2 regions of the Paenibacillus sp. R14(2021) genome follow, and region 2 is predicted to be linked to the other one. Evidence: a T-box and tRNA genes for the amino acid it is inferred to sense, from the RefSeq annotation. Region 2 holds a T-box; the other holds one or more tRNA genes.
The links. The T-box of region 2 lies ahead of trpS (tryptophan--tRNA ligase). A T-box ahead of a tRNA ligase gene usually reads a tRNA of that ligase, here a tRNA-Trp.

Region 1: it has a tRNA-Trp gene. The T-box ahead of trpS (tryptophan--tRNA ligase) is inferred to sense a tRNA for this amino acid. The anticodon was not compared.

What each region holds. Positions count from the first base shown of each region.
Region 1 is NZ_CP080269.1:4,336,529-4,345,000, reverse strand. It holds gene KXU80_RS20320 (S8 family serine peptidase) at 1-974, opposite strand, end outside; gene KXU80_RS20315 (methyl-accepting chemotaxis protein) at 1,824-3,602, opposite strand; gene KXU80_RS20310 (hypothetical protein) at 3,641-3,910, shown strand; gene KXU80_RS20305 (M48 family metallopeptidase) at 4,248-4,901, opposite strand; tRNA gene KXU80_RS20300 (tRNA-Gly) at 5,058-5,128, opposite strand; tRNA gene KXU80_RS20295 (tRNA-Pro) at 5,142-5,218, opposite strand; tRNA gene KXU80_RS20290 (tRNA-Cys) at 5,240-5,310, opposite strand; tRNA gene KXU80_RS20285 (tRNA-Gly) at 5,315-5,389, opposite strand; tRNA gene KXU80_RS20280 (tRNA-Leu) at 5,393-5,479, opposite strand; tRNA gene KXU80_RS20275 (tRNA-Leu) at 5,492-5,577, opposite strand; tRNA gene KXU80_RS20270 (tRNA-Lys) at 5,591-5,663, opposite strand; tRNA gene KXU80_RS20265 (tRNA-Gln) at 5,671-5,746, opposite strand; tRNA gene KXU80_RS20260 (tRNA-His) at 5,773-5,848, opposite strand; tRNA gene KXU80_RS20255 (tRNA-Trp) at 5,874-5,947, opposite strand; tRNA gene KXU80_RS20250 (tRNA-Tyr) at 5,960-6,044, opposite strand; tRNA gene KXU80_RS20245 (tRNA-Thr) at 6,049-6,124, opposite strand; tRNA gene KXU80_RS20240 (tRNA-Phe) at 6,153-6,228, opposite strand; tRNA gene KXU80_RS20235 (tRNA-Asp) at 6,243-6,319, opposite strand; tRNA gene KXU80_RS20230 (tRNA-Met) at 6,353-6,429, opposite strand; tRNA gene KXU80_RS20225 (tRNA-Val) at 6,446-6,521, opposite strand; tRNA gene KXU80_RS20220 (tRNA-Glu) at 6,539-6,613, opposite strand; tRNA gene KXU80_RS20215 (tRNA-Ser) at 6,632-6,722, opposite strand; tRNA gene KXU80_RS20210 (tRNA-Asn) at 6,728-6,803, opposite strand; tRNA gene KXU80_RS20205 (tRNA-Ala) at 6,820-6,895, opposite strand; tRNA gene KXU80_RS20200 (tRNA-Ile) at 6,904-6,980, opposite strand; rRNA gene KXU80_RS20195 (23S ribosomal RNA) at 7,094-8,472, opposite strand, start outside.
Region 2 is NZ_CP080269.1:3,006,142-3,014,613, forward strand. It holds gene KXU80_RS14050 (M4 family metallopeptidase) at 1-2,319, opposite strand, end outside; gene KXU80_RS14055 (Rossmann-fold NAD(P)-binding domain-containing protein) at 2,561-3,478, shown strand; gene KXU80_RS14060 (MDR family MFS transporter) at 3,648-5,180, shown strand; T-box leader at 5,242-5,499, shown strand; gene trpS (tryptophan--tRNA ligase) at 5,551-6,543, shown strand; gene KXU80_RS14070 (SgcJ/EcaC family oxidoreductase) at 6,575-7,087, opposite strand; gene KXU80_RS14075 (undecaprenyldiphospho-muramoylpentapeptide beta-N-acetylglucosaminyltransferase) at 7,161-8,270, shown strand.

The sequences.
Region 1 (8,472 bases), 1.3 Mb from region 2:
GCGACGCCGGCAATGCCTTCACTATTGTTCATCGCTGCGGCGATTTGACCGGTAACCGTTGTACCGTAGAGGTCGCTCAGACCGTCGCTCGTATCGAACAACGTGTTGTCGCCATGAATGAAGTCCCAGCCGTTCACGTCGTCGACGAGACCATTGTCATCATCGTCGATACCGTTACCAGGCGTTTCCTTGTCGTTGGTCCAAATTTGACCAGCCAGATCGGGAACGTCGATTTTGGCACCGTTGCCGATGACCGCTATGGTGACGTCCTTGCTGCCCTGGGTGATTTCCCAGGCTTCCGGCAGGTCCATATCGATATCAGGCGTACCGCCGGGCACTGCACCATCATTAAGCACTTGACCAGTGTTATTCAGAGCCCATTGCTCGTGGAACAGCGGATCGTTCGGTATTATCGGCGAACCGACCGCAGCCGCGGCGCCTGCGGAGGAACCGACCGGGGCATCTGCAGCCGCTCCGGCCGCTTCTTCCGCCGGACGGAACGTCTGCGGATTCAGCGCAGAGGACACCTTGTAATCAGGTTCCGCATAGAGCACGTTCGGATCCTTCAGCAGCTCTTGAATGACGCTATGTACATCGGTGCCGGCCGCGAGCTTCAGCAGCTCCGCATGCGGAACGGACAGCGAGCTGGCGCCAATAATTTGCGTGGAGAGCGACTCGGTAAATGCGGAAGCCGAGTCCGTCCGATATTTCACGATGACACGGTCTGGAGCATACACTGGTGTTTCGGACAACGGGCTTGCGAACGGAGGAAGCGCGGCAGAAGCTTGCTCCGCGGCTTGCGTATTCGAGCTGTTGTGAATTGTAGGATCAACAGCCGCATGCGGCTCGGTCCATTGGCTTTTTCTTATGGGATCGTTTGACTGAGATTCCATGGCTAAAGCAGGTGTTACCACTCCAAATGCAAGCAGCATAGAAAAAAGAGCAGAAGCCATTTTCTTACTTTTTCTAGTCAAGCCTTGTCACCTCTTCACCGAATTAGTTAAATAGGACCGTGAATGAATACCTATTTACCACTTAATAGAATTACATGATTGCGAAGCTATTTCATTCTGTTCCCGCCGTGCTGTACCACCTCTCTATCTATATCTTCCAACTAGTTAATAAGTCTACTGCCTAAATACCTACTTACCAGTTGATAAAATAACGCATCTCTAGCTCGAAGCGGAGCTTGTCGCAAGAACTCGAACCCATGTCACTATTTATGACACGGCTATCCAAATTATGAGAAGATTATATAATCTCTTAATATTTCGAGTCAATAAATATATTATTTTAAACTTTCGTGAAAATAGTATAGCAATTATAAAATTTCGTGTTATATTGTATTACGTATAGATTTTTCATTCCCCTATTTAACCAGTTTTTAGCCCTCTAGAAAATAGCCATATACCTTGTTATCGAAGTCTCTTATTCAGCATCAGCTCCTTCAGAATTGTGTTTATGCATCCCTCTGCGGCGAGCACGGTATGGCCGTCTCATCCCCTTTTTCCTATCTTTTTATCGTATTCATTCACTTAGTGAAGCACAGACTCTATTGGGCTCTATTTAACATGTGATTCTTGCGTATCTCTGACACCAAAATCCGAAATAGATATATCAGAGCGAGCACTAGATTTACGCAGCTGACCATTAGCGGTGAGCCGTTTGCCGTACAACTCCCCTGCCTATATAGGCTATCTCTGATCCGCACAGCCAGCTGGCTCGTTATTTTGTATACGGACGATACTAAGGCAGAGAACGCAAAAACCACATCCTCGAGCGGATGTGGTTTTCATGGTGGAGCCGGACTTACTTCCTATTCGCTACGCTACTTTTTCGGTTTCCCCTGCCCTCTCTGGGCTTTCGGCAATTGCTTTTATGGTTTCATCTTCGATTTTGAACGCGCTTATTTCCTGGTACAGCCTTTGCGATAATTCATTGATGTCGACCGCTTGGCGGGCAATATCGCGAATCGCACCGTCCTGATGCAGACTGGAAGCATTCACTTCCTGAACTGCCGCCGCTGTTTCTTCCGCAATGGATGCTACGTTTTGAACGGCTTCGGCGAGCGTCGCATTTCTAGCCTGGGTCGTATCTGCCTTGTGATGAATTTGCCCGATCTGCCTGCTGATTTCCTGAATCGATTGATCGATTACAGTGAAGGAGAACAGCGTTTCCGATACTTTATGATCCTGTTCCTCCAAGCTTGCTTTCGTTTCCAGCATATGAGTTTGGAACGTTTCCATGCCGGAATGTAATTCGCCGATCATGATACCAATATGTACGGATGACTCCTTTGTTTGCTCCGACAGCTTCCTAACTTCGTCGGAAATCACCGCAAAGCCTTTCCCATAGGTCCCCGCCCGAGCCGCCTCGATAGCCGCGTTCAAAGCGAGAACATTCGTTTGATTCGATACTTCCGTAATGGAATTCGTGATTTTCGAGATTTGGTTCGATAACTCGGTCAGTCTGCTTAAAGCCTCATACACCTTGCCAATCGAATCGCGGGAGAACTCGGAGGCTCTCTTCAATTCGGTAACAGCCGCAGCTCCTTTGCGGGTATTCTGATTGGCCTCATTACTTGTCGTCAGCATAGCTTCGGTATATGCCGTGATCGCATGGATTTCCTGGTTCAGCTCCTGAATCAGTCCGGCGCTTTGTTCCGTTTGCCCAGCCTGCTGCTCTGCGCCTACGGAAATTTCCTGTATGGTCTTTACGATATCTTGGTTCGAATTGGCGGTAATCGAAGAGGATTGTTGAAATGAGCGCGAGTAAGCGGAAAGCGAAGATGCGACGGCAAGCGTTTGCTGAAGCATGTCCCGCACTCTGTTCACCATGTGATCGAAATGATGGCTCAGGCGGCCTAACTCGTCGTTAGAAGAAGAGTTGATCTGATGCCTCAGGTCTCCATCGGCGATCTTCCGCAGCGCCGATTGCAGCTTGTTCACAGGGAGCAAGAAGGAACGGATAAGCAGGAACGCGACCACAATCGTGAATATAAATACGAATACCGCCGCGTACACGGAAATCGACATCGTCTGGTTCAGCAATGCAAAAGAATGGCTCTGCGCCTGCTCGGCATTGTCGGCAGCGGCCGTATATAATTGTTCATTGTCCTTCAGCATCGTTTGGTTCAACGCAATAGCCTTCGTATGCAGCTCGTCGATTTTATCCAGAGCAGCCATGGGATCCAGATCTACATCGTTCATCGTATCCACCAGACCGTCAAAGTAGGCCGTATACGCCTTACCCTGACTTTGCAAGCCTTGCAATTTTTGATAGGAATCCGTATCGGCCGCAAACGTAATCAATGCCATTTCGGCAAACAGCTGTTTTTTCTTCTCTGCAAAAGGATCAACGGCTTCCAAATCGCTTGATTTGGCCAAGTTGGTTTCCAAACCGTTCATTTCTTGCAGCAGCTGCGTGATTTTAGCCACCGTGATACGGTTCTCCATCTCCGCTTTTTGCGTTTCCATCGATACTTCTACCAGCTTCGTTTTATTGCCTTGGTAAAGAGCCGTTCCCGCAAAGAGAAGAGCAATGGCAGCGAAACTTAAAATCAGCTTCCATTTCATCGACAAATATACGACATTTCGCCACATAATGACATCCTCCAATAGGTCTGTTTAACTAGAAGTTTATGACTTGGGTATTAAATGCCTATCATTTTTATGTAACGGAGATGTTAAATATTTCTTCTAGTGGGCAAAGGTCCGATTTGATCGAATTAGATATATTGCCTATGGAGGCCCATGCGCATCGCGGGTTGCTCGTTGATCTAGACAAGCTCGGAGATACCGCGGCAATCGCCAAGACTGGTGTACCGATTAACGACAGCAGCTGGACGTGGAAAGATTTTATGGATGTGGAACAGCAATTGCGGGAAAAGGGGGAGTTCAAGCAGCATTGATGTAGCGCAGTCGGTTGCCGATGCGTCTGCCGACAGCCGCGGATTCCCGATCAACAAGAATGCTTACGACATGCAGGTGGACAAGCTGAAACAATCGGGTACGATCCATGGAGTGGCTGTGTGGACAATGAAAAGCTGGATGTGTTGAAGGGGAATTTAACGGGAGCTGTTCACTGGGTCAGAACGCCTTCGAAAATAAACGAAACGATTATAAATGAAGCCAGAGCCTTCTTCTGCGGGTCAGAACACAACGGGGCAAACGTCAACGCTCATTGCAAACAGAATCGACCTCATTCTGAACGAATAGCCGATGAAAACAGACAGGCCGGGGCAAACCTTAAAGCGTCATGGCCTGTCCGTATCGCGCCAGATACGCTTCCTTCTCTTTATAGTCCGGCATAATACTCCCTACCAATCTCCAGAATGACCGATCGTGATTCATATGCGCAAGATGGCATAGCTCATGAATAATGACGTAATCGATGACCTCGATCGGGGCCATGGCTAGCCGGTAGTTAAACGTTAGCTGCTTCTTCGAGCTGCAGCTTCCCCACTTCGTGCTGGACTCGACAATTTCAATCGATTTAGGCGTTACTTTCAGCTGCTTTTGATATATTAGAATACGTTCCAAAACAACCTTCTTGCAGCTTGCAAAATAAAACTTTTTCAAACGCTGTCTAAGTTCTTCTTCATTCCGTGCCGTTGTATTAATTAAATCACTCAAAAGGCAATATTGCCCCAGGTGGAGGAACTTGCCCTCCTCTTGATAATCCTTCATCTGCAGCGCCTCACGGGCTTTCTCAAGCCGATCCAGTTGTGCCGTAATGGCCTGTCCGTGCTGTCTTACTGCGCGCAAGATCTGCTCGTCGCTTGTACCGTTGGGGGCCTTCACCGTAATGAACCCGTTAGGCTCGATATGGATGGAAAGCTTCTTCCCAGCGCCGTATGCGACATGAACGTCAATGGTTCGCTGCTCAAGTTGAATCTCCATAATCTCCATCTTTTCTTTTGCGTATTAATAAAGCTATTGCGGGATTCTTCAATTCTAACGCTCTGTTTATCAGGCGTCTACCTGGCGGTACGCAGCAACCGTAAACAACAAGAAGCCTTTCATCCGGATGGATAAAAGGCTTCTGTTAAATAGGAAAGCGGGTGATGGGAATCGAACCCACACCATCAGCTTGGGAAGCTGAAGTTCTGCCATTGAACTACACCCGCAATAATAAGGATATGGTCGGGATGACACGATTTGAACATGCGACCCCCTGGTCCCAAACCAGGTGCTCTACCAAGCTGAGCTACATCCCGCGATCGAAAACAAAACATTCAAGGCGCCACCCAGATTCGAACTGGGGGTGAAGCTTTTGCAGAGCTTTGCCTTACCACTTGGCTATGGCGCCATGATGGAGCGGAAGACGGGAATCGAACCCGCGACCCTCGCCTTGGCAAGGCGATGCTCTACCGCTGAGCCACTTCCGCAGATGGTGCGGTCAAGAGGACTCGAACCTCCACGTCATTGCTGACACTAGAACCTGAATCTAGCGCGTCTGCCAATTCCGCCATGACCGCATATGTGATTGATGGTGCGGTTGATGGGACTCGAACCCATACGCCTGGTGGGCACTACCCCCTCAAGATAGCGTGTCTGCCAATTCCACCACAACCGCATAACAAGAAAAGTGAGCCATGTAGGACTCGAACCTACGACACCCTGATTAAAAGTCAGGTGCTCTACCAACTGAGCTAATGGCTCAAATAAATGGCTGGGGATCTAGGATTCGAACCTAGGGAATGACGGAGTCAAAGTCCGTTGCCTTACCGCTTGGCTAATCCCCAACATAAAGCTTTTGGTTTAGTTAATATGGGGCGACCGATGGGAATTGAACCCACGAATGCCGGATCCACAAACCGGTGCGTTAACCACTTCGCCACGATCGCCATATAACAACTAACAACATTCAATTGGCAGGGGCAGCAGGAATTGAACCCACACTAACGGTTTTGGAGACCGCTGTTCTACCCTTAAACTATGCCCCTAGGTAAGAAAAGTGGTGGAGGATGATGGATTCGAACCACCGAACTCAGAGAGAGCAGATTTACAGTCTGCCGTGTTTAGCCACTTCACTAATCCTCCATGATGGTGCCGGCGAGAGGATTCGAACCCCCGACCTACTGATTACAAGTCAGTTGCTCTACCAACTGAGCTACACCGGCAAGTTATTCCATTATTGCTTGTCTAAAATGGTGGCTCGGGACGGAATCGAACCGCCGACACGAGGATTTTCAGTCCTCTGCTCTACCGACTGAGCTACCGAGCCGTACTTGGTTATAATGGCGGAGCCGACGGGATTCGAACCCGCGGTCTCCTGCGTGACAGGCAGGCATGTTGGGCCACTACACCACGGCTCCACATTATAATTCTCGGCTCACACCGAAGGTAATTGGTTGCGGGGGCAGGATTTGAACCTGCGGCCTTCGGGTTATGAGCCCGACGAGCTACCGGGCTGCTCCACCCCGCGTCATTGTAAACATTTATGGTGGAGGCTGACGGGATCGAACCGCCGACCCTCTGCTTGTAAGGCAGATGCTCTCCCAGCTGAGCTAAGCCTCCAGAAAGAAAGATGAAGATGGTGACCCGTAGGGGACTCGAACCCCTGTTACCTCCGTGAAAGGGAGGTGTCTTAACCACTTGACCAACGGGCCTGATCACGATAAAAGTTCTGGCGGAGAGCGAGGGATTCGAACCCTCGATACGCGGTTAACGTATACACGATTTCCAATCGTGCTCCTTCGACCACTCGGACAGCTCTCCAGAAATGGCTCCCCGAACAGGACTCGAACCTGTGACAACTCGATTAACAGTCGAGTGCTCTACCAACTGAGCTATCAGGGAATAGGTTGAACAATCTTGGTGGAGCCAAGCGGGATCGAACCGCTGACCTCCTGCTTGCAAGGCAGGCGCTCTCCCAGCTGAGCTATGGCCCCAAAGGGAATGGTTGGCCTTAGTGGACTCGAACCACCGACCTCACCCTTATCAGGGGTGCGCTCTAACCAGCTGAGCTAAAGGCCAATAAAAAACCCACTACGAGGTGGGTGTACCTTCAATCTATGTAAAGATGACACCCTAAAAACTGAATATGATTTCATGCAAAACAATTAGCTGGTTGTCTCTGTGAAAGACGTTAGGATAAGCCCTCGACCGATTAGTATTCGTCAGCTACATGCATTACTGCACTTCCACCTCGAACCTATCAACCTGGTCGTCTACCAGGGGTCTTACGAATTGGGAAATCTCATCTTGAGGGGGGCTTCACGCTTAGATGCTTTCAGCGCTTATCCCGTCCGCACTTGGCTACCCAGCGGTGCTCCTGGCGGAACAACTGGTACACCAGCGGTGCGTCCATCCCGGTCCTCTCGTACTAAGGACAGCTCCTCTCAAATTTCCTACGCCCACGACAGATAGGGACCGAACTGTCTCACGACGTTCTGAACCCAGCTCGCGTACCGCTTTAATGGGCGAACAGCCCAACCCTTGGGACCTACTTCAGCCCCAGGATGCGATGAGCCGACATCGAGGTGCCAAACCTCCCCGTCGATGTGGACTCTTGGGGGAGATAAGCCTGTTATCCCCAGGGTAGCTTTTATCCGTTGAGCGATGGCCCTTCCATTCGGTACCACCGGATCACTAAGCCCGACTTTCGTCCCTGCTCGACTTGTAGGTCTCGCAGTCAAGCTCCCTTATGCCTTTGCACGCTGCGAATGATTTCCAACCATTCTGAGGGAACCTTTGGGCGCCTCCGTTACATTTTAGGAGGCGACCGCCCCAGTCAAACTGCCCACCTGACACGGTCCCTGTACCGGATTACGGTACCAGGTTAGAACTCCGATACGATCAGGGTGGTATCCCAACGTTGCCTCCACCGAAGCTGGCGCTCCGGCTTCTTAGGCTCCCACCTATCCTGTACAGATCGTACCAAAGTCCAATATCAAGCTGCAGTAAAGCTCCATGGGGTCTTTCCGTCTTGTCGCGGGTAACCTGCATCTTCACAGGTATTAAAATTTCACCGGATCTCTCGTTGAGACAGCGCCCAAGTCGTTACGCCATTCGTGCGGGTCAGAATTTACCTGACAAGGAATTTCGCTACCTTAGGACCGTTATAGTTACGGCCGCCGTTTACTGGGGCTTCGGTTCATAGCTTCGCCTTGCGGCTAACCACTCCCCTTAACCTTCCAGCACCGGGCAGGCGTCAGCCCGTATACTTCGCCTTACGGCTTCGCACAGACCTGTGTTTTTGCTAAACAGTCGCTTGGGCCTTTTCACTGCGGCCCCCTCGGGCTATTCACCCTACCGAGGCACCCCTTCTCCCGAAGTTACGGGGTCATTTTGCCGAGTTCCTTAACGAGAGTTCTTCCGAGCGCCTTAGCATACTCTGCTCGACTACCTGTGTCGGTTTGCGGTACGGGCACCTTCACCTGGCTAGAGGCTTTTCTTGGCAGCCTGAACTCATGACCTTCGCTACTGCAATTTTCGCTCCCCATCACAGCCCAGCCTTATCGATGTG
Region 2 (8,472 bases):
GTTCCCAAGCGTCGAAAAATCCATCGCATGATCGAACACGGCCATAACGACGTTATCGCTGATCGAGCCTGCGGCCAGAAGCTTCGGACTGAGGGAATCTTTTACGGCTGCTACCGTCCATGTCTGCTTGCTGCCGTTCTCAGCCGTTACTGTATAAGTCACAGGTATCGACAAATTGATAGCCGTACCGCTGGCAGGAGTAACTGAAGCCCCTTGCGATACGCGGACGACCGGACTGATTGCGGTCAGATCGTCATCATTCTCGGCATAGACCGTGACCCGATGGCCGATCGGATCGACAATCGCCGGCCCGCTCATGAATTCGGCATTGAAATCGTCGATATTGTTTTGCGACTCCGGATCCAAGACGGCGCCTTGAACCAGCCAATCCTGCGCCAGGCCGTTATCGGATGTGATCGTATACTTGACGGGCACCTCGAAATTCTGCGTTTCCGTCGGGTCCGGACTGACGGAAGCCCCCGGCGAGACGGCAATACTCGGTGCTAACTTCGTGAGATCGGTGCCGTATTTCACTTGAAACGTTACGGTATGCGAGGCACTGTTAATGATAGCATTATCCGCCATTCCCGTCGTATGGAAGGCCACAATGTTATTCTCATTGCTTGTGTATGGCAAACCGACGGCCGCCCATGCGTCCTTGACGGCGGCAATCACTGCTTCCTTCTGCTCCTCAGGGAGATTTAAATCGCCAGCGGCCAGCACGAACGCGTCTCTTGCAGCTTCAAACCCCGAAGTAGGCGTCAAATAGGAAGTCAGCGCTCCATAGGTGATTTGGCCGAGCAGTGACCGGCCCTGGCCCTCTAAGCCCGCGACGCCGTCAATACCGGTCGCAACCAAGTAGGCCGCGTGGTTCGGAATGCCGCTATTCAAATGAACGCCGCCGTTATCGTGATCCTCGTCCTCAGGAAGCTGCACGTAGCCTGCCATGGTTGAAGGCTGCGGATCTAGGCCGCGGTCCGGATTCTGCATGTCGCGAAGCACGCCATGTACGCCGGCAACGCCCGTATCTTCGCCGATTGCCCAGTCCTCATCGTCAAACACGGCAGCCATGATGTCAGAGACGGACTCGTTCAGCGCTCCCGATTGTCCGACATAATCCAGATTCGCGGAATATTGGGTGACCGCATGCGTAAATTCGTGGGCGATTACGTCGTTCGCGCACGTCAAGCATTCAAACAAGTCCGCGCCGTCTCCATAAACAATTTCGTACCCGTCCCAATAGGCATTATCAATGGCTCCGCCATTCACGACCGAAATAATCGACATGCCATTTCCGTCCAAGCTGTTGCGTCCAAAACGATTGGCATAAAAATCGTAAACCTGCCCCGCAAAATAATGCGCGTCAACAGCCTCAGGATCCGCAAAATCCGAGGAGCTCGATGTAATCGGGAAGAACGGATTTTCGATATCGTAGGTATCGATCGTACCCTTCTCCGAACCGTTCTCCGAGCTGTACATCGGTTTTGTTTTATCGATCAACATGTACGTTCCGTCGGACTCCTGCGAGACATTAATCGCTCTAGAAGTACCATAATAGCCTTTGCCTGAGCCTGCTGCGCTTTCTCCCGCTTGCTCCATTAAGCTGAACTTCTTGAGAACCGCGCCGGTTTGCGCATCAACGAAACCAGTCCAACGTCCGATTGTAGGCTGGATATATTCCATCTCAACCCGGTAAGCCAGCTTATACGTGCCTTCATATGGATAAACGAGCAGTTCCGTCTTAGGCTGTCCAAGTTCACGCGCAGCGATATGGCCGCCAAGCGTAATGGTATATCCGACTGCCTGCTCAACATCGGCCTGAAAGAGGCCTGCCGCCGCTGACGGCGCGATTGCCGGCTGCGTCTCCAGTGACAACGCATCTAGATCCGACGACGAGTCGTTCGTAATCGCGTACATACGCTTGTCCGCGCCTAGATGGGCGGTTACATATTTCCCGTATACAGGCAGCCCTTGGTAGGTTTGCTGCAGCAAGTAATGCTGTTTGCCCCCATTGTCTCCCGTCTTCTTCACAATCGATAGATTGCTCTTGATGCCAGTCAAGCTCTTCGCATCCTGCTTGGGCGTGAAGAAATCAACCACATCGGAGTCGGACTCCAACTCGCCGGACAGCTTGCCTTGCAGCAAGCGCGGCGCATCCGACAGAGACAGCCCCTGCGACTCCCCGGCCAAAATCGGATTGCCCGCCATGCCTTCATTACCGTTTGCATTTGCCGATGCAGCCGGAACGAAGACTCCGGAGACAACCATTACCATGGCCATTGCAGATGCCAAATAGGACTTAAGACGTAAATACCTCAACTATGCTTCCTCCTCAAATGATTCCATCCATACTAAGAATAGTAAAAAATACCACAACTCTTAATATAGTTGAATCCATTTTAAGAGACAATGCATTTTCATAGTCTTATGAATTCGGTGACCGCCAACTCCAGTGAAGTGAGCGATGCGCATGCGCCGCGTTGATACCATTTTTAGCCCCTTTACTGTGTATAATAATTCATTTATATTAATAATTATTCATACTTTAAGGTGGTCGAATATGAAACATCTGTTATCTTTAAAGGAATTTAACCGGCAAGAGCTGATGGCACTTATTCAGAAAGGCCTCGACATCAAGCTGAACCCTGAGGACTACTCCCACGCGCTCAGCCGCAAAGGATTACTGATGCTTTTTCAAAAAACGTCGACGAGAACGAATCTCTCCTTCCAATCCGGCATCAACCAAATGGGCGGGTATGCCGTTACGATGGACTGGGCATCCAGCAATTTCAGTATTTCGCCTATTCAGTACGAATCCCGATACGTCTCGCGCAACAGCGACTTCATTATGGCGAGGCTGAAAAATCATGCCCACCTTCTGGAGCTCGCCGCCTATGCAACCGTTCCAGTCATCAATGGCTGCTGCGATCGGTACCATCCCTGCCAGGCTTTGGCCGATTTGATGACGATCTATGAGGTATCCGGAACCTTCGACGACATTACCGTCACCTATGTCGGCATTCATAATAATGTTGCCAATTCGTTGATTGCAGGCTGCATGGCCCTAGGCGTTCGTCTGCTGCTCGTCACGCCGATCGTGAATGAAGCTTCGTGGGACGAGGAGCTTATGTCGCAGGCTTATCGGAGCGGATTCGTTGCCAACATGGACATATTGGCTGAAGCTGCCGCGCTCTCGGATTATGTGTATACAGATACATGGATCGACATGGAGCATTACAATGATCCGGATTACCAATCGGAAAAAGAATTCCGACTGGCGACGATGATGCCCTACCAGGTAAACAGCATGAATCTCGGAGACCGTACACCGTACATCATGCATGACATGCCCATCCATCCCGGATTCGAAATTGCCGCGGAGCTGGTCGAATCGAACAAATCCGTCATCTATCAGCAGGCGGAGAACAGAATGCACGTTCAGAAGGCACTCCTGTTGTATTTGCAAAATATCGATTAAGAACCGCTCAGTCGCACTATTCCAGCCTTGCACTACGCAAATGTTTGCCGCCTGCGGCTGCCCGCTCGGTCCAATGAACGTCCTCCCCCTCGGTCCCGGGATTGATTCCGCACCGCCGGCAATGGCTTATAATCAGGTCAGCTGGTAAAGACAGGAGAGGTTATTACGCATGATCGAAACGAAAAAAAGCAATAAACGGCTCGTGCTCATCGGCCTGATGCTGGGGCTGATCTTCGCCGAGCTCGATGAGACCGTCGTATCGACGGCCATGCCGACGATTATCCGGGAGCTGCACGGCCTATCGCTCTACGGCTGGGTCGCAGGCGTCTACATGCTTGCCGTCACGATGTTCATGCCGATTCTCGGCAAGCTCGCCGATCTGTACGGCCGCAAGCGCGTTTACTTAAGCTGCATGGCCTTGTTCATGACCGGCTCCATTGTCAGCGGATTGGCCGGTTCTATGACGATGCTGCTCGTCGGGCGCGGCATACAAGGGATCGGCGCAGGCGGGTTGATGCCGCTCGCGCTCGTCATCATCGGCGATACGTACCCGCTGGAGCAGCGGGCGAAGATTCAAAGCTTATTCGGCCCGCTCATGATTCTGCCGCAGCTGCTCGGCCCGACGGTCGGCGGCTATATGGTCGGCCACGTCAATTGGCACTGGGTATTCCTGATCAATATTCCCGTTGGACTCATTGCTGCGTCCGTGCTTTCAATCGGTATGCGGGAATCCCGCGGCCAAGAGAAGCGGTCGATCGACTGGCTGGGCGCAGGCACGCTAGTCGCCGCCCTGCTTTCCCTGCTGCTGACGCCGGTGCTCATCGACAACCAAGGCTTGTCCTGGTCATCGCCGCTCATCATCGGCTTGCTTGTGCTCTCCGGTCTGCTGACGGCTCTCTTCATCTACATCGAGCGCCGCGCCGAGGAACCGATCATTCCGCTGCGGCTCTTCCGCAACCGGTCGGTCGTCGTCCTATCCGCCATCGTACTCATTCTGATGCTTGGCATTATGGGCGGCATCGCAACCTTCCCGTTCTTCGCCCAGAACGTCATGGGGCTGACCCCGACGGCAGCCGGTTATCTCATGCTTGCCTTCATGGCCGGCGCGATTCCGTCGAGTATCGTGAACGGCTTTCTCATCACGAAGGTGCCTTACCGCAATTTGTTCATCGCCTGCTTCCTGCTGCCGATCGTGGGCTTCTATCTGCTGACGCAAATCGATATCAGCACGACCATCGTCTACATCGTGGTGACGTTCTTCATCCTCGGTCTAGGCATCGGCGTACTGTTCGGCAGCGACAATCTGATCGTGCAGGAATCCGTCGACAAAGCCGACAGCGGCTCTGCGCTCGGGACGGTGCAGCTGTTCCAAGCGCTCGGCGCCACGATCGGCCTAAGTATCTTCGGCAGCCTGCTGGCGCGGCACATTAATACGGGTGTATCCGGACTGGCAGACCAGCTGCCTGAAGGAACGGCGAAGAATATCGCGACCGGCGGCATTCCGGATGGCCTTCCGCACGAGCTGTTGGTTAAGGTGCAGACCGTGTTCGCGGAATCGTTCCAACATATATTCAACATCTCGTTCGTCTTCGTTATCGCGGCTTTCGTTGCCTGCTGGTTCTTGAAGAAGGAAGTGCTGCAAAAACGGGAGGAAGACACTGCTGCCCCAGCGGCAGCGGCGGAATCATCCGCGCATCTGTAGATTGACAATTGCGGCAGTCATGGCTATAGTGATTCTAATGATTACCTAAATACTTCCATATGTGAAAGCCAGGAATGGAAAGAGTAGCTTGAAACGGTTGTCCAAGCGAGCCGGCGATTGGTGAGAGGTCCGGCACACCCGTTCAAGCGAATGGCTCCGTTCGCTTCAATCCGAACGCCGACGCTCGCCGGCAAGTAGGCGTTGACGGCATGTCCCTCCGTTATCTTGGGGAATCATGTTAGTGGTCTTGACATGAATGAGAGCGGCCGGTCGGCCGAATTCGGGTGGTACCGCGGAGTTCTGACACTTCGTCCCTTTATAGGGATGGAGTGTTTTTATTTTGCCCAACATTCGAGGGAGGTTTTAAGTCATGAAAATCGTTTTATCCGGCATCAAACCAAGCGGCGAGCTCAATATCGGCGGCTATGGAGGTGCACTCCATCAGTTTCTAGCCCTGCAGCAGCAGCAATTCGAGTGCTTGTTCTTCGTGCCCGATCTTCATGCCGTCACCGTGGCACAGGACCCAAATGTCTTGCGCAAGCGCACGATGGACATTGCCGCGTATTACATCGCTGCTGGCATCGACCCCAAGAAAGCGACGATTTTCATCCAATCCCATGTCTCCGCGCATGCCGAGCTCGGCTGGTTGATGGAGACGCAGGCGCATTTCGGGGAGTTAAGCCGGATGACCCAGTTCAAAGAAAAATCAAACGGCAAAGATACGGTCAGCTCCGCGCTGTTCACGTATCCCGTCCTGATGGCGGCCGATATTCTGCTCTATCAGGCTACCCACGTTCCTGTCGGCGATGATCAGAAGCAGCATCTGGAAATGACGAGAGACTTGGCTGCCCGGTTTAACCAACGATTCCGTCCTGTCTTTACCGTCCCTGAGCCGATCATTCAGCAGCTTGGCTCCCGCATTATGAGCTTGGATGATCCCGCGAAGAAAATGAGCAAGAGTAATCCAAATGCAAACAGTTATATTCTGTTCCAGGATTCGCCAGAGGTCATTCACAAAAAAATAGCCAAAGCAGTAACCGATTCCGAGGGCGTTGTCCGCTGCGACTGGGCTCATAAGCCTGCAGTCAGCAATTTGATCGAGATCTATGCCGTCTTTGCCGATGAGTCCGTCGAGACGATCGAATCGCGTTATAAAGGCGTAGGGTACGGAGCCTTCAAGCGGGATCTCGCCGATGTCATTGCGGCCAAACTGCAGCCCATTCAGCGTCGCTACAGCGAAATCGTGGAATCGGATGAGTTGATTCGGATTTTGAAGGACGGTGCGGTCAAAGCAGCTGAAACCGCAAACCGAACGCTGCTCCAAGCGAAGCAAGCAATGGGGTTCGTCACCTGGGCGCAGTAATGGATTCGAGCCAAGGCAGTCGTGCTTGCAGCTAGTGGATCAGCTTCCGCAGTTCTTCGGTCATCTGCTCTCTTCGCTCCGGCTCCATATGGAACTGCGCCGGCGTATTTTGAAATAAAGCGATGGACCAGCTTCCGTCCCGTTTCACGGCGGTGAGCGCATGCTGGGCATTCAGCTTGGGATCCAGATCAGCGGCCCCCTCCGGGACGAGACCGGCATATGCACGGAGAATGGCTGCATCAGCGGTCAGCAGCTGCACGGATTTGATGCTTGCATAATAAATCGGCGTCTTGTGATGGGCAAAAATCGGCGCCAAATGCGCATGGACTTCCGCACTTCCCGAGGCTTCGCTGCCATCGAACCCGATCATCTCGCTCTCTTTCGCAAAAGGAGCGGCCATCTCTTCCGCATTTCTGTTGTTCCAGCCGGCAAGCAGCTGCTGATAGAGTCGAACGACCGCAATTTCATCCTCCTGCAAGAAAGAGTCATGTGCGGCGAGCCGTGCCGCATAATGATGTAGAATATAGTCAACGTCAGCAGGCATTGATTTCCCACTCCCTTGAACGAATTGTTTTGTGATACGCTGTCAGTACTGATTTTAACAAGGAGAGCCGCATATGCCAACTGTATCTCCTCCCCTCCCGAAGGGCGAGAAACCAAAGCGCATTCTGTTTACGGGCGGGGGATCGGCGGGCCATGTGACCGTCAACCTAGCGCTCATTCCCGTTCTGCAGGCGCAGGGCTGGGATATTTCCTATATGGGCTCCAGCGGCGGCATCGAGAAGCAGCTCGTAGGCAGGCTGGCCGATGTCGCGTATTATGGCATTTCAACCGGGAAGCTGAGACGGTATGTCGATCTGCAAAATATGAAAGATCCGTTTCACGTGGTGAAGGGCGTCTTTCAGGCATATCGGCATATCCGCAGGCTCCGCCCCGACGTCGTCTTCTCCAAAGGCGGATTCGTCTCGGTACCCGTCGTGCTTGGCGCGTGGCTGAACCGTGTGCCCGTTATCATCCATGAATCGGATCTAACGCCTGGACTCGCGAACCGGATCGCGAATCCATTCGCCAAACGAGTGTGCATAACCTTCGAAGAAACAGCTGCGCATATCAGCGGCGGCAAGGCGCTTCATGTCGGGCCGATCGTACGGAGCGAGTTACTGAGAGGCAGCGTGCTGAAAGGTTTGCAGTGGAGCAAGCTGCTTCCCGGCAAGCCGGTGCTCCTGATCATGGGCGGAAGTCTCGGATCGAAGCGGATCAACGAAATGGTGCGGCGCAGCCTGCCGGAGCTGACGCGGACCTATCAGGTCGTCCATCTGTGCGGCAAAGGCGAGCTTGATGAGAGCTGCAGCCATGTCAAAGGCTACCGGCAGTACGAATACATCCACGACGAGCTGCCAGATATCGTTGCTTGCACGGATGTCGTGATTTCGCGTGCGGGCTCAAACTCCATCTTCGAATTTCTGGCGCTGCGCAAGCCGATGCTGCTCATTCCGCTGTCCAAGGAAGCCAGCCGCGGGGATCAGATTTTGAACGCGGAATCCTTCCGCAAATCCGGTTACTGCGAGGTTATACAGGAGGAAGAGCTGACGGATGAAGCATTCTTGACCGCGCTCGGCAAGGTGCATGCGGAGCGAGACGCCATCCGTGCCCGCATGCGCCAAAACGAACTCGGCGATCCCGTGGGCCGGATCGTGACGCTTATTCGGGAAACCTGCGGAGAATAAAGACGGTGAAAGCGAAACAGCCTGCCTCGAGAACGAGCAGGCTGTTTCGCTGCAGCAATGTGCATATACGGGGTCCGAATCCTTCAGCCTCATCCGCCTCCGCGGTATCCGAAGCTGCTTTTCTCCCAATCTACATCGCCAAGACCCAAAATCCAAACATGCCATTCTAATTGTTGGAATCTCCGTCCTGTAGTATTCTGAT